Regions from separate parts of the Lentibacillus halophilus genome, predicted to be linked through region 1. Evidence: riboswitches for the same ligand, from Rfam matches in the RefSeq annotation. Region 1 holds a riboswitch; each other region holds the start of a gene.
The links. A riboswitch is a leader RNA that binds a small molecule or an ion and turns the genes downstream of it on or off. The one in region 1 is predicted to bind S-adenosylmethionine.
Positions count from the first base shown of each region.

Region 2: linked by a shared signal. The riboswitch ahead of ACZ5Q7_RS00070 (PLP-dependent transferase) and the one ahead of ACZ5Q7_RS08870 (Na+/H+ antiporter NhaC family protein) in region 1 are both predicted to bind S-adenosylmethionine.
Region 3: linked by a shared signal. The riboswitch ahead of metK (methionine adenosyltransferase) and the one ahead of ACZ5Q7_RS08870 (Na+/H+ antiporter NhaC family protein) in region 1 are both predicted to bind S-adenosylmethionine.
Region 4: linked by a shared signal. The riboswitch ahead of ACZ5Q7_RS00655 (sodium:solute symporter family protein) and the one ahead of ACZ5Q7_RS08870 (Na+/H+ antiporter NhaC family protein) in region 1 are both predicted to bind S-adenosylmethionine.

Region 1 is NZ_AP043750.1:1,796,020-1,799,205, forward strand. It holds gene ACZ5Q7_RS08870 (Na+/H+ antiporter NhaC family protein) at 1-1,191, opposite strand, end outside; SAM riboswitch class I at 1,347-1,460, opposite strand; gene ACZ5Q7_RS08875 (DeoR/GlpR family DNA-binding transcription regulator) at 1,629-2,381, shown strand; gene pfkB (1-phosphofructokinase) at 2,378-3,186, shown strand, end outside.
Region 2 is NZ_AP043750.1:11,746-14,931, reverse strand. It holds gene ACZ5Q7_RS00070 (PLP-dependent transferase) at 75-1,196, opposite strand; SAM riboswitch class I at 1,279-1,382, opposite strand; gene ACZ5Q7_RS00065 (DMT family transporter) at 1,650-2,537, shown strand; gene ACZ5Q7_RS00060 (flavodoxin domain-containing protein) at 2,632-3,081, opposite strand.
Region 3 is NZ_AP043750.1:2,746,589-2,749,774, reverse strand. It holds gene pckA (phosphoenolpyruvate carboxykinase (ATP)) at 1-700, opposite strand, end outside; SAM riboswitch class I at 903-1,009, shown strand; gene metK (methionine adenosyltransferase) at 1,135-2,340, shown strand; gene panD (aspartate 1-decarboxylase) at 2,628-2,999, opposite strand; gene panC (pantoate--beta-alanine ligase) at 3,012-3,186, opposite strand, start outside.
Region 4 is NZ_AP043750.1:146,308-149,493, forward strand. It holds gene ACZ5Q7_RS00655 (sodium:solute symporter family protein) at 146-1,753, opposite strand; SAM riboswitch class I at 1,880-1,982, opposite strand; gene ACZ5Q7_RS00660 (MFS transporter) at 2,092-3,186, opposite strand, start outside.

The DNA of each region.
Region 1 (3,186 bases):
CGCAACGCCGGCAACTGCCAGTAATTGAGCACCATAAGGTAAAATCCCCTGAAAGGCACTTCCGAAAATATCCAAAACGCTTGCTGTGCGACGTGGGTCAACACCAAATCGTTCAGCAATTTGTTTGGCCAAAGACCCGACACTGATAATAGCGATGGTATTGTTAGCTGTAGACAAATCAAAAACACTGACTAGACCGGCGATACCAGCTTCAGCTCCTTTTCTGGAGTTAATTCGATTGCTGATCGTGTATAACAGAAAGTCAATGCCGCCATTCACGCGGATAAGTTCAACCAACCCGCCAAGTAAAATGGCTAACAGAGCCAACTCCTGCATGCCGGCCATACCATCGCCAAGCAACGTCATTAGACCCATCACGTCGAAAGTTCCATAAATAAAACCAACCAACCCCGCAAGAATAATCCCGCCGATTAAAACATAAAGAACATTGACACCAGCAACAGCAAAAATAAGGACAGCTAAATAAGGCACCACCTTGATCAGATCAAATGGGTGGTCGCCACTGATCGATCCACCGGTATTCCATGTTAGAGCAATGAAAATAACAGCTGTCACGATAGCAGCGGGAAGAGCTATGAAAATATTCACTCTGAATTTATCGCTCATCTTGACAGCCTGTGTTTTGACAGCAGCGATGGTTGTATCTGATATGATGGATAAATTATCGCCAAACATCGCGCCACTGATGATAGCACCTAAAATAAGCGAGATGCTCATGTCTGTTTGCTCAGCCAGTCCGACACCAATGGGCGCAAGCGCAACAGCCGTACCGACCGACGTACCCATCGAAATGGATATGAAACAGCCGATGACGAATAAGCCAACAATGAGTAGATTTCCTGGCAGGATTGTCAGCCCCAAATTGACGGTGGAGTCGACCGCACCAACCCCTTCAGCAACGGCGGAGAACGAACCGGCCAAGAGATAAATAATGACCATGAGCATAATATTGGGATGCCCCGCTCCTTTGGTCAGGGAATCCAGTTTATCGTTAAAGGCTATGTTTCGGTTCATAAATAACGCAGCCAATACAGCGATAAAGACCGCGACCAGTACCGGCAACTTATAAAAATCCCCACTAGCCACACCGGAACCGATAAATAAAAATAGAAAAATGATAAATGGTATTAACGCCGATGCGCGTCCCTTGTTCAAATCTAAAGAATTCATGTCGTTACCCCCATTCATGATTGTATCAAGTGTATTCAGGCTTTTTGATCAAGATCGTCGAATGATCAATGATGTCATTTCGAAAAGGATATCTGCGCCGACGTTTTTAATGAAAAATAAAAAAGCCCTCCGTTTTGGAAGGCGTCAGTCCGAACACCTTATCTGCCAAAACGCCTGAAACGCGAATTGCTGGAATTGGCACCTTGCCATGAATTAAGCAGGTTGCCGGGCTTCACTGGGCCAGATCCCTCAGCCACTCTGGATAAGATATATGAAATTTGTTGGTAGATAAAAAGTATAATAGACAAGTACAGATGTGTCAACGCGTTCTATTAGAGATATATGAATGTTGTTGATTGATTTTGAATACTTTTGATTGATTTTTGTAATCGTTTTCGATATAATGACCGTGAAAGATGATGATGGGGAGGTGGCGTATGCTTACAAGTGACCGTCATCAAAAAATCATTGATTTAATTAATCAAAAACAAACCGTTACTATTCAGGATGTTTCCGCGATAACGGGAGCATCGGAATCAACTGTTCGCCGGGACTTAACTGAATTGGAAAACCAGCATAAGCTGCGACGCATTCATGGCGGTGCGACCATTCATGAACAGATAAATAGTGAATCAAGCATTGGTGAAAAGGCAACCAAAAACCATCAAGAAAAAACAGCGATTGCCAAACACGCAGCATCACTTGTTGAGGAAGGCGACTGTATTTTTTTGGATGCCGGTACAACGACAATGCAGATGATCCCTTTTTTAAAGGGAAAACAGGTAACCGTCGTCACCAATGGCCTCACACATATTGATTCGCTCGCGGAAAATGGGATAGCCACCTACATGACCGGTGGCTATATGAAGTCAAAAACAAGTGCTTTGATTGGCACACAAACCATGGAAATGCTGGAAAATTACCGGTTTGATGCTTGTTTTATCGGAGTGAACGGGTTTGATACAGTGTATGGGTATACAACGCCGGATCCCGAGGAAGCAGTTGTTAAACGTTCAGCATTGAATTTGGCTCGAAGCAAATACGTACTAGCTGACGACAGTAAATATCAAAGTGTGACATTTGCCGGCGTTGCTGAATTAGATGCCGCTTGTTTGATCACGACGTTGACAGACGAGCACATGCTTAACTCTTTAAAAGATCATACTGACGTTAGGAGCGTGTCGCCATGATATATACGTGTACCATGACACCATCGATTGATTATACGACCTATGTGCAGACCTTTCAAACCGGCGACTTAAACCGTACCGAACAGGTTGCGTACTATCCCGGAGGAAAGGGTATCAATGTATCCCGTGTGTTAAAAAGACTGGGTACGAATACGGCAGCACTGGGATTTGTCGGTGGATTTACCGGCGATTATATAGAGACATTTTTACAGAACGAAGGCATTTTTACCGAATTTGTTCGTACTGGCACGACGACGAGGATTAATGTAAAAATAAAAGCCGATGAGGAAACGGAAATAAATGGTCCAGGTCCTGTTCTCGGAGAAAACCTTCAGGCGCAATTATTTTCCAGACTGCAGGCATTACAGCAGGGGGATACGGTCGTGCTTGCCGGTCGGATACCTGACAGTATTCGGGATACATTTTTGGAAAAAGTCGGTGAGTTATGCCGGACACGACACGTGCATCTTGTTGTGGATACGTCCGGTCCAAGGTTAAAAAAGCTTGCTAAACAGCAGCCATTTTTAATGAAACCGAATCAGGAAGAATTAGGCGAACTGTTTGATACCACGATTCATAATTGGCATGACGCACATTCGTGCTCGCAGCAATTAGTGGAACAAGGTGTGAGTAATGTGATTGTGTCGATGGGTGGGACAGGTGCTCTCTTTGTCAACAGCGACATCGCCCTAGCAGCATCGGCTCCTGATGGCCATGTTGAGAACACAGTTGGTGCGGGTGATTCGGTAGTTGCCGGGTTTTTGGCTTCTTATGAAAAAGGATTAAACATGGTGGAGGCTTTTCA
Region 2 (3,186 bases), 1.2 Mb from region 1:
CAGGCTCCCGTCCATGCCGGACAAGGAGCCTGCCTTGGTTTCACTGATTGATGTTTTTCTTTATATTACGTCACTTATACGTTCGTTGTTTGCAAGGATTCCAGTGCTTGGTAAAGGTCTTGGATTAAATCATCGGCATCTTCAATTCCGACCGATACGCGTACCAGCTGATTGGTTAAACCGTAAGAACTGCGGATCTCTTCTGGAATATCAGCATGTGTTTGCGTTGCTGGGTAAGTGATAAAACTTTCCACACCACCAAGACTTTCCGCAAATGTGAATAACCGTAATAATTTTAGAAAGGGGAGAACGAGTTCTTCGTCTTTTAGCAAAAAGCTAAGCATGCCCCCTTTGCCTGGATACAAAACGTTTTCCACGAGTGGATGCAACTTAAGAAATTGGATAACGTGCTTAGCATTATGTTCGTGCTGACGCATGCGCAGTGCTAATGTCTTCATCCCTCTTATAACAAGCCAACAGTCAAATGGTGAAAGGGTCGCTCCGATGGAATTATGAAGGAAGGCAAGTTCTTCATTGATTTCTTGTCCTTTAGAGACGACGATACCGGCGAGTACATCATTGTGCCCAGCCAAGTATTTGGTAGCACTATGAATGACAATGTCTGCTCCTTGGTCAAGTGGACGTTGGATGAGTGGTGTATATAGCGTATTATCGACAATAAGACAGATATCATGTTTGTTTGCCACTTCCGCACAAGCGGTAATATCAATATGTTTCATCAATGGATTGGTTGGTGTTTCGATAAATATAGCTTTCGTATTTGGCTGAATCCATTCGCTCAATGTGCTGCAATCATCTCCGTTCCAATATGTAAATTGGAAACCGTGTTTTTGCTCTAAAATCTCAAAGTAGCGGTAAGAGCCCCCGTATACATCACGGCAAGTAATAATATGATCGTCTTTTTCAAAAAGGGAAAACACGAGTTGAATGGCGCTCATTCCAGAGCTGGTTGCAAAGGCCGTGTCACCACCTTCCAGCTTTGCCACTGCCGTCTCAAGAACATCTCGTGTCGGATTACCTGTTCGCGTGTAATCGTATCCATTGCTGTTTCCGATATCGTCATGACGGTATGCAGTGGATAAATAAATAGGTGAACTGATGGCGTTGAGTGTTTCATCTTTCTGATTTCCGATTTGCGGAAGAACTGTTTCATCATGTAACGGATGATCTGTCATGGGTATCGCTCCTTAAATGTCATTAAATAATTAAAAAACCCTCTTCCAAATAAGAAGAGGGTCAACAACCTTTATTGAACTCTTCTTATCTTCTAAGCATAACGCTTAGCTGGAATTGGCACAGTGCTCGATAAGCCTGTTGCCGAGGTATCAAAGGGCCAGTCCCTCCACCTCTCTGGATAAGAAAATAGCGGTATTCAATTAAAATGTAATGTTTAATTTACAGGTAATACGAGTCGTTGTCAATGAAGAATTGAAAAAAGACGGTGCATCCCATTTAAAAGATGTATATGCGGCTATCAAAGAAATAATCGTTCCACGGATGGCTTTTTTAAACTGAATCGTTAACCAGATGAACGAACTGTTGCTATTATTCCGATAAAAAGCCTTCTTCCAATTTAGCTTTTTCCGGAATTTCCTGTATAATAGGAAAGCGGACAAGGGGGAATGTTTATGAATAAAAAAGCGATGGTCATGGCATTTATTACAATTGTTATTTGGGGATCCTCATTTGCAGGTATCCGTGCCAGTCTGCATGGCGGTTATAGTTCCGGTCATCTCGTCCTTGTTCGATTTTTGATTGCTTCAGGCGCCTTTGTGTTGTATGCGCTTTGGCCTAGGACGAGATTCCGATTGCCAGCGAAGCAAGATGTGCTGAAGATTCTGGTTCTCGGTTGGATCGGCATTACAATTTATCATACCGGAATCACCTTTGGGGAACAGACGGTGACAGCTGGAACGACCGCGATGATTGTTGCATCGGCTCCTATATTCACAGCCATTATTGCTGTTTTTGCCTTAAAGGAGTATCCAAGTTTATTTAGCTGGATTGGTCTAGGTATCGGCTTCATCGGGATTTTTTTGATAACAGTCGGTTCAGCGGATGCTGCGTTTGCGATATCAGGTGGTGCGCTGCTGATTGTTGTGTCGGCGATAGCGACGTCAGCATTCTTTGTTTTTCAAAAAACATTATTGCCTAAGTATCGACCAGTTGAACTGACGGCTTATTTTACATGGGCCGGAACATTGCCTTTGTTGATTTTTTCACCTGGTTTACTGGAAACGGTTCAGAGCGCAACCCTGGAGGCACATTTTGCAGCGTTGTATGTCGGTATTTTTCCGGCAGCCATCGGGTATGTAACATGGGCGATTGCGCTTTCGTCCGGGAAGGCCGGCGCGGTTACTAGCATGATGTATATTGAACCGGTGTTTGCTATCCTTATTGCATGGGTGTGGCTGCAGGAGCTGCCGAGCCTATTGTCCATCATCGGCGGTTTAATAGCGCTTTCCAGTGTTATTCTCGTCAATATGTTTGAACGAAGACGCCGGCGGGCTGGTTAAACGGCACTAGCATGATACGAATGAAAAAACGCGAATCAGGCCTATGGCGGCAGGTTCGCGTTTTTGTGTGAATCGTATATGTGTAAGAGGACCTTTACGTTGTGAGCTGTTGCAAAAAGCCTTCTGCAAATTTTTCGCAATGCTCGATTTCCTGATCATCCGGTTCCAATTCGATTTTCAGCTTTTCGCTATATACTGTGGCATTTCGTTCTTCCGATTTGGATGCCAAGGTATCAAGAGCCGGCCCGTATATGTCGTAATAGGAATCACAGGATCCGAATGTCCCGACTAATTTGCCGGTAAGGTCCAGATCGTCCATGTCCTGATAAAAATCTTCCACCTCAAACGGAATGTCATCGTCCCACGAATAAGACCCCAAAAGGATGCCGTCATAATTGACCATTTCTTTGGCATCGATGGGATCAAGATCAAAGGACTTAAAATCAACATCGTGATTATTTGCCTTTATAGAATCACTTATCGTTTCTGCCATGATTTCTGTGCTGCCTGTCAGGCTAGCATATAGTACGAGGACTTTTGCCATGATTTTCAACTCCTTTTGTTCATTCCTTATTTACAGTTTACAACTAAAAGAGAATAAAATTCAACGAATATACCATTCATACATGAAATGGTTGCAAGATGGACA
Region 3 (3,186 bases), 950 kb from region 1:
ATAGACCGAAAAACAGAGCTACATCCCCTTCATGGCCAATGTTGGCCGAGCAGTGCATGGGCAATACATCAGACTTTGGAAGTAGATAGTTCATAACCGAAAAAATGGATTTTTTAATTTCTCCGGCATATTCGGTTCCGCCGATCAACACAATTCGTTTTTTGAAGGAAATGAAAACGAAAACTTCGGAATTCGTTCCATCGGTTTCCGGATCCGCTTTGAATGTCGGTGCCGATATCACGGTGAATTGCGACTGATGTTCGGCCAATTCCTTCTCTGTCGGTGTGATGAACAGCTGGCGGGCGAACAGATTATGCCATGCATATTCCGTAATGACTTGAAGCGGGAGCCGAAAATTTTCATCTGCTCCTGCAAAGCCGCGGAAATGAAACAGCTCATTTTTGTTGCGCAAGTAGGTCGTTACTTTTTCCAACAGATGATCAAAGGTGGCTTCATCGATGGATTGGTTCACTTTTCCCCAATCCACATCGTCACTGGTTTCGTCATGGACAATATACTTATCATCCGGGGAGCGTCCGGTGTACTTGCCTGTATGAGCGCTGACAGCTCCTGTTGCACTTAAAGTACCTTCCTCACGGGATAAAATCACTTCAACCAATTGTGAAACAACTAAATTTGTCTTTATGTGCGGGTGTGTCAATAAATCGCTCGTAATCATTGTGTCTTCTTTCGTTTTCATTTGTGATACCTGCCTTTTAACATGATATTGAAAACCAATCACCAACGTAATCTGATTATTAGTATAACACATTTCACTTAATAGTCCATACTAATTTTACAATATTTATATGAAAATTTTTTGTCAGTGTTCATGTTGAAAGCAAGCAGGATTGGTTGACATCGCATAGGGAATTCGGTACGATAAACGTCGAGCGGATACTCTCTTATTTGGAGCGGTGGAGGGACAGCCCCGATGAAACCCGGCAACCGTCACAATAGGTGAAAAGGTGCTAATCTGGTACAAGGTTGAATCCTTGAATGATAAGAGTGAAAGGCTTCATTCCTTTCCTCATGATGCAGGAAAGGTTTTTTTGTTTAAGTCAATCAAAAACCGTATCATAAACGTGAACCATATAGAGTTGCGCACCACGTTGTAAGGGAGGACAAGCCCGCATGGGTATGAAACGTCGATTATTCACATCGGAATCGGTGACAGAAGGCCATCCGGATAAAATGAGTGATCAAATATCCGATGCCATACTGGATGAAATACTTGCCAAAGACCCCAATGCCCGGGTCGCCTGTGAAACCATGGTTACGACAGGAATGGTACTGGTTACCGGCGAAATTACGACAACAACGTATGCCGATATTCCCACCATTGTACGTCAGACCATTAAAGATATAGGTTACACACGTGCCAAATTCGGCCTTGATGCTGATACATGCGCCGTGCTCACAGCCATTGATGAGCAGTCACCCGATATTGCCGGTGGTATTGATAACGCCCTGGAAGCTCGCGAAGGAAACATGAGTGATGAGGAAATCGACGCCATTGGTGCCGGCGACCAAGGGCTCATGTTTGGTTATGCCTGTGATGAAACAGAAGAATTAATGCCGTTATCCATTTCACTGGCGCACAAACTCGCCAAACAGCTGACCAATGCCCGCGAAGAACATAGTTTGGACTACTTGCGTCCCGATGGAAAAACGCAGGTGACCGTTGAATATGCAGACGATGGCAAACCGGAACGGATCGATACCATCGTCATTTCCGCCCAGCATCACGAGGACATATCAGTCGAACGGATTGAATCGGATTTGATTGACCAAGTTATTCGCCCGATTGTCCCGGCTCATTTACTGGATGAGAAGACGTATTACATCATCAACCCAACCGGTCGTTTCGTTATCGGTGGTCCGCAAGGCGATGCCGGCCTCACTGGACGAAAAATTATCGTCGATACGTATGGTGGTTACGCACGTCATGGCGGCGGTGCTTTCAGTGGCAAAGATTCGACGAAAGTGGATCGCTCGGCCGCATACGCAGCAAGATATGTTGCCAAAAATATTGTCGCTGCTGGTCTGGCACAATCGTGCGAGGTGCAACTGGCGTATGCAATCGGTGTTGCCGAGCCCGTATCGATTTCGGTGGATACATTCGGTACCGGTATGGTGGATGAGGGCCCCCTTGTAGATGCCATTCGCAGCGTATTTGATCTTCGTCCGGCAGGCATCACCCGCATGCTTGATTTGCGCAAGCCCATGTTCAAAAACACAGCCGCATACGGTCATTTCGGACGAACGGACATGTTATTCCCGTGGGAAAAAGCCGACAAAGTCGACGAATTGCAAGCGCTCGTCAAAGTAAAAAAATAGCGTGGTTTCAAAGGCAATCAACCACGCTTGAAGACGAAGCAGCTGGGATAATGCATAGAGTGAGAGAAAAATCCGAATGATGATTTAGAACGTTTCTTTTAAACTTTGAATCAGTCCGGATTTTTCTTTTTATCATATCATCGGTTTTTGCCTCCAAACAGCAAAGGAAAAATACGTAGTCCAGTAAAGAGCCAAAACGGGCTCATCTCTTATTTTTCAGAGTGATTTCAGAAATCACGAAAAAGATAACGTATTGTTAAATAAAATCGTATGGTATGCTACGTTGTTTATGGCGATTCCTGCTCCACTAGTTCCATAATCTCATTATTGTCATTCATAAAGGCGACAAGGGGCTTATAGCTTTTTAATTCATCACTTGAAACGAGCGCGTAGGAAATGATAATAATGATATCGTCTTTTTGTACGAGCCGTGCTGCGGCCCCGTTGAGACAAATGACGCCCGACCCTCGTTCACCGGAAATGATATAGGTTTCCAAACGGGCACCATTATGGTTATTGACGATTTGCACTTTTTCGTGTGGGAGCATGTCAAGTTGATCCAGGATGTCCTGGTCAATTGTTACACTTCCGACATAGTTTAGATCCGCCTCTGTGACGCGTGCTTGGTGTATTTTACTTTTCATCATCGTACGAAACATCTCGCCTGCCTCCTAGTCGTATCGGGTGATGATGTCTCCCTTTTCATCGAGAAGGATATTGTCAATTAATCTGGCCTTGTCAAAGTAAACGGCAGCAGCAAGAATGATCCGCTTATGCATGGATGACACAGGTTGTAGCGACGGATAACCGAGCAATTCAACATAATCAATGGTTCCCGACAGATGC
Region 4 (3,186 bases), 1.3 Mb from region 1:
GTCAGTTTTGAACTCGGATCCGGTCACTTTCCACCCAAATTCGGTCACTTGGGATGATTATTCAGTTATCGTCGATGACGACGCTATCGTTCGAGTCACGACTTGAACGATAGCGTCAAATCATCCACGGTTATCCGCTAACCAGTTATGCGCCTTTTTCCCTGATCCTCTGTTTTTCCTCCACTGGACGGATAAATCGAATAACGGTGATAAAGAAACAAAGAATCGCTGCAAATAGAAATAGACCGAACAGACCGTTTTGATAAAGCGGAGAGAAATATATACCATTAATGACCGCACACACGATTCCTCCCGTTAAACCAATGTACGCCAGACGGTCTTTTTTACGCATAAACCAGTTTGCTTGCCGGTCCAACAAGGTAACCACGGTAATGCTGACGACATTCACGGAGCTTCCAATCCAAACGGGGTGGATATGCAAGAAGAACGCATTCGGATCCCAGTCACCCAGATAGTACCATAGCAACCCACTGCTAAATCCTGTGACTAATGCCACCGCGACGGCGCGTTTGGTAACGACAGGCCAGAACAAGGCTGCGATAACCGGCGCAAACGTGGCACTGTTGCGGATTGTCCAGGCGAGTACGTTCCACCACGCTGATTGTTCCGTGCGCATTAAGCCAAATGCAATCATCAGGACCGTTAAAAGCAGCAATGAGATTTTCGTATAGGTGATCAGCTGATTCTCTGTTGCCGCTGGTTTGATCGAACGGCTCACATCACGACCGAGGCTGGTCGCCCCGGAAAACTGACATGGTCCGCCCCATCCCAGGGCACATGCCCATACACCGAGGAAAAACAAGCCAACTAACGGCGCTGGTAGCACGTCCATTAAATACCGGGGAATGGCAATCAAACCTGTTTGGGCCTGAGGAATGGTGACGCTGGCTGATACACCAAATAACACACCACCGATGATGAATGGGATAGCCATGAACCCGGCCATAATCAATCCCTTTTGCCCCTCTTCCGGTGTCCGGGACGACAACGCCATCTGAAAAGCAGCCTGGGCAAGAATAACGTTGACAAGAAAGGTTCCGAACCAGGCAACAATCACCTGCAACCCCACGTTATCAAATGTGAACATAGCCGGTTGTTCGTCAGCAAACGCAACCAAACCGTCGATCCCTGGATGAATGAAAAAGGCAATCACCCCAATGACGACCATCACTGCAAATAAAATCATGTTCATCGACTGTGTAAAAGCCAGCGACCACATCCCGCCTGCCTGCAAATAAACGAACAGCAATATCGCCGTAAACGCAACCGAAAGAGCAAGCGAGATTCCCGTGAACACGTGCAGAGCTGAGGCAAATGCAATGGCCGTAGCAACCGACCACATCGGAAAAGCAAACGCCGTAATCGCCCCTGCGGCTCCTTTAGCCAAACGCCCATAAGTATCACCAATCAGGCCGGACACGGTAACCAGCATCTTTTTCCGGAATGGGCGAATGATCAAAAACGCAATAATAAAAATTTGCATCATTTCGGCAACCCCATACCATACAGCCGATAGGCCGCTTAAATACGACAACTCCAAAATAGAAATATAGGTGGACCCGGAAAACAATCCCGTTATGCAAAAAGCCACAATCCATTTATTAAATGTGCGATTGCCGACAAAATAGCTATCTTGATTGGACAGGCGTCGCTTCGCTATTTGCCCGGCGATAATCAAAGCAATCGTATACCCAACGGCCAGAATAATCATCCATACACCATACGCTGTCATTTTACTCAACTCCTTCTAAACAGATTTGTTTACTTATGATTGATTAAAAAAAGTTCATATTAAAATTGAAAATAAAAAAGCCCCCTTCCGACTATAAGAAGAGGACTGATACAGCTATGGTTCCTCTTCTCATCTGTCAGACATACGTCTGTTGGAGTTGGCACAGTACTCAAACGAGCCCGCTGCCGAGGTTTCACAGGGCCAATCCCTCCACCTCTCTGGATAAGAAGTTCGTTTATTCAAATGTTATACGGTATAATTTACAATGTTTTGACGATGGAGTCAATAGTAACATCACGTTTTTCTTTTATAACGACCCGAGCGGATACCTCGTCTCATTACTTACTTGACCGCAGCCTATTCCGCGCTGGCAGTTTTATCGCCAATAAAACAATCACCAAACAAAAAACAAAACAAATCAATGCTACCAAATGAAGATGAGCTGTATCCATATACGCGTTAAATGCAAGACCCAACAGACTGGATGACAAAATGGCCCCCATATACCGGCTTGTCTGATACAGACCGGATGCTGAACCGGTCTCTTCCGGATCCACATTGTCGTAAAGGGTTGTTTGCGTTGAAATATTATTAAACCCTTGACTCATGCCCAAAACTGACATAATAACCATCAACCATGCTAAAGGGGATGCTTCATGGTATGTTAATAGCAAACCGGTGCCGGTCAGTAACAGGGATGCACCGATCACAAGCGGCAGTTTGGAGCCAAATTGATCAATAAGCCGTCCAGCAATCGGCGCCGTCACGACCCCAAACCCTGCAAGCGTCAGCATAATCAAGCCTGTGTGCTGCTCGCTGTAACCACGCACCTGCTGCAAATACGTCGGAAACCCGAAAAAATAACAATAATATACGACATTGATACTCATAAACTGAATATAAACGAACAAGGCATTGCGGTTTTTCACCAATCCTTGCAAATCAATAAAAGGCTCATCCTGCTTGCGTTCATAACCAATAAAGGCGGCTGCTCCCAACAAAAATAGTGCAAAGGCCCACCAGCGAACACTGGTTTCCAGCGATAAAATAAACAAAATCAAACCGACCATGGCACTCATGAACAGGACAATACCGAGAAAATCTATCCGACTTAATTCGAATGTTCCCTGGCTGGCATTCGGCAGTATAAACTGGGCCAACGTAAACGATAGAATAATAAAAGGAAAATTAATCAAAAAAATGGATGGCCAATCCCATGCCGCAATCAGAAAACCGCCAATGGACGGGCCAAATGCAGCTGATGTCGTTGAGAACACCGACAATGTGGCCAACGCTCGTCCTTGTTTTTGGGTAATATAGGAGCGGACGATGCTCATACCGCTTGGAAATAGCGTCGAACTGCCAACGGCCTGCAACGCCCGGCACCCCAAAAGAAAAGGGAAATTGGGTGAAAATGGGGCCAGAACAGACGC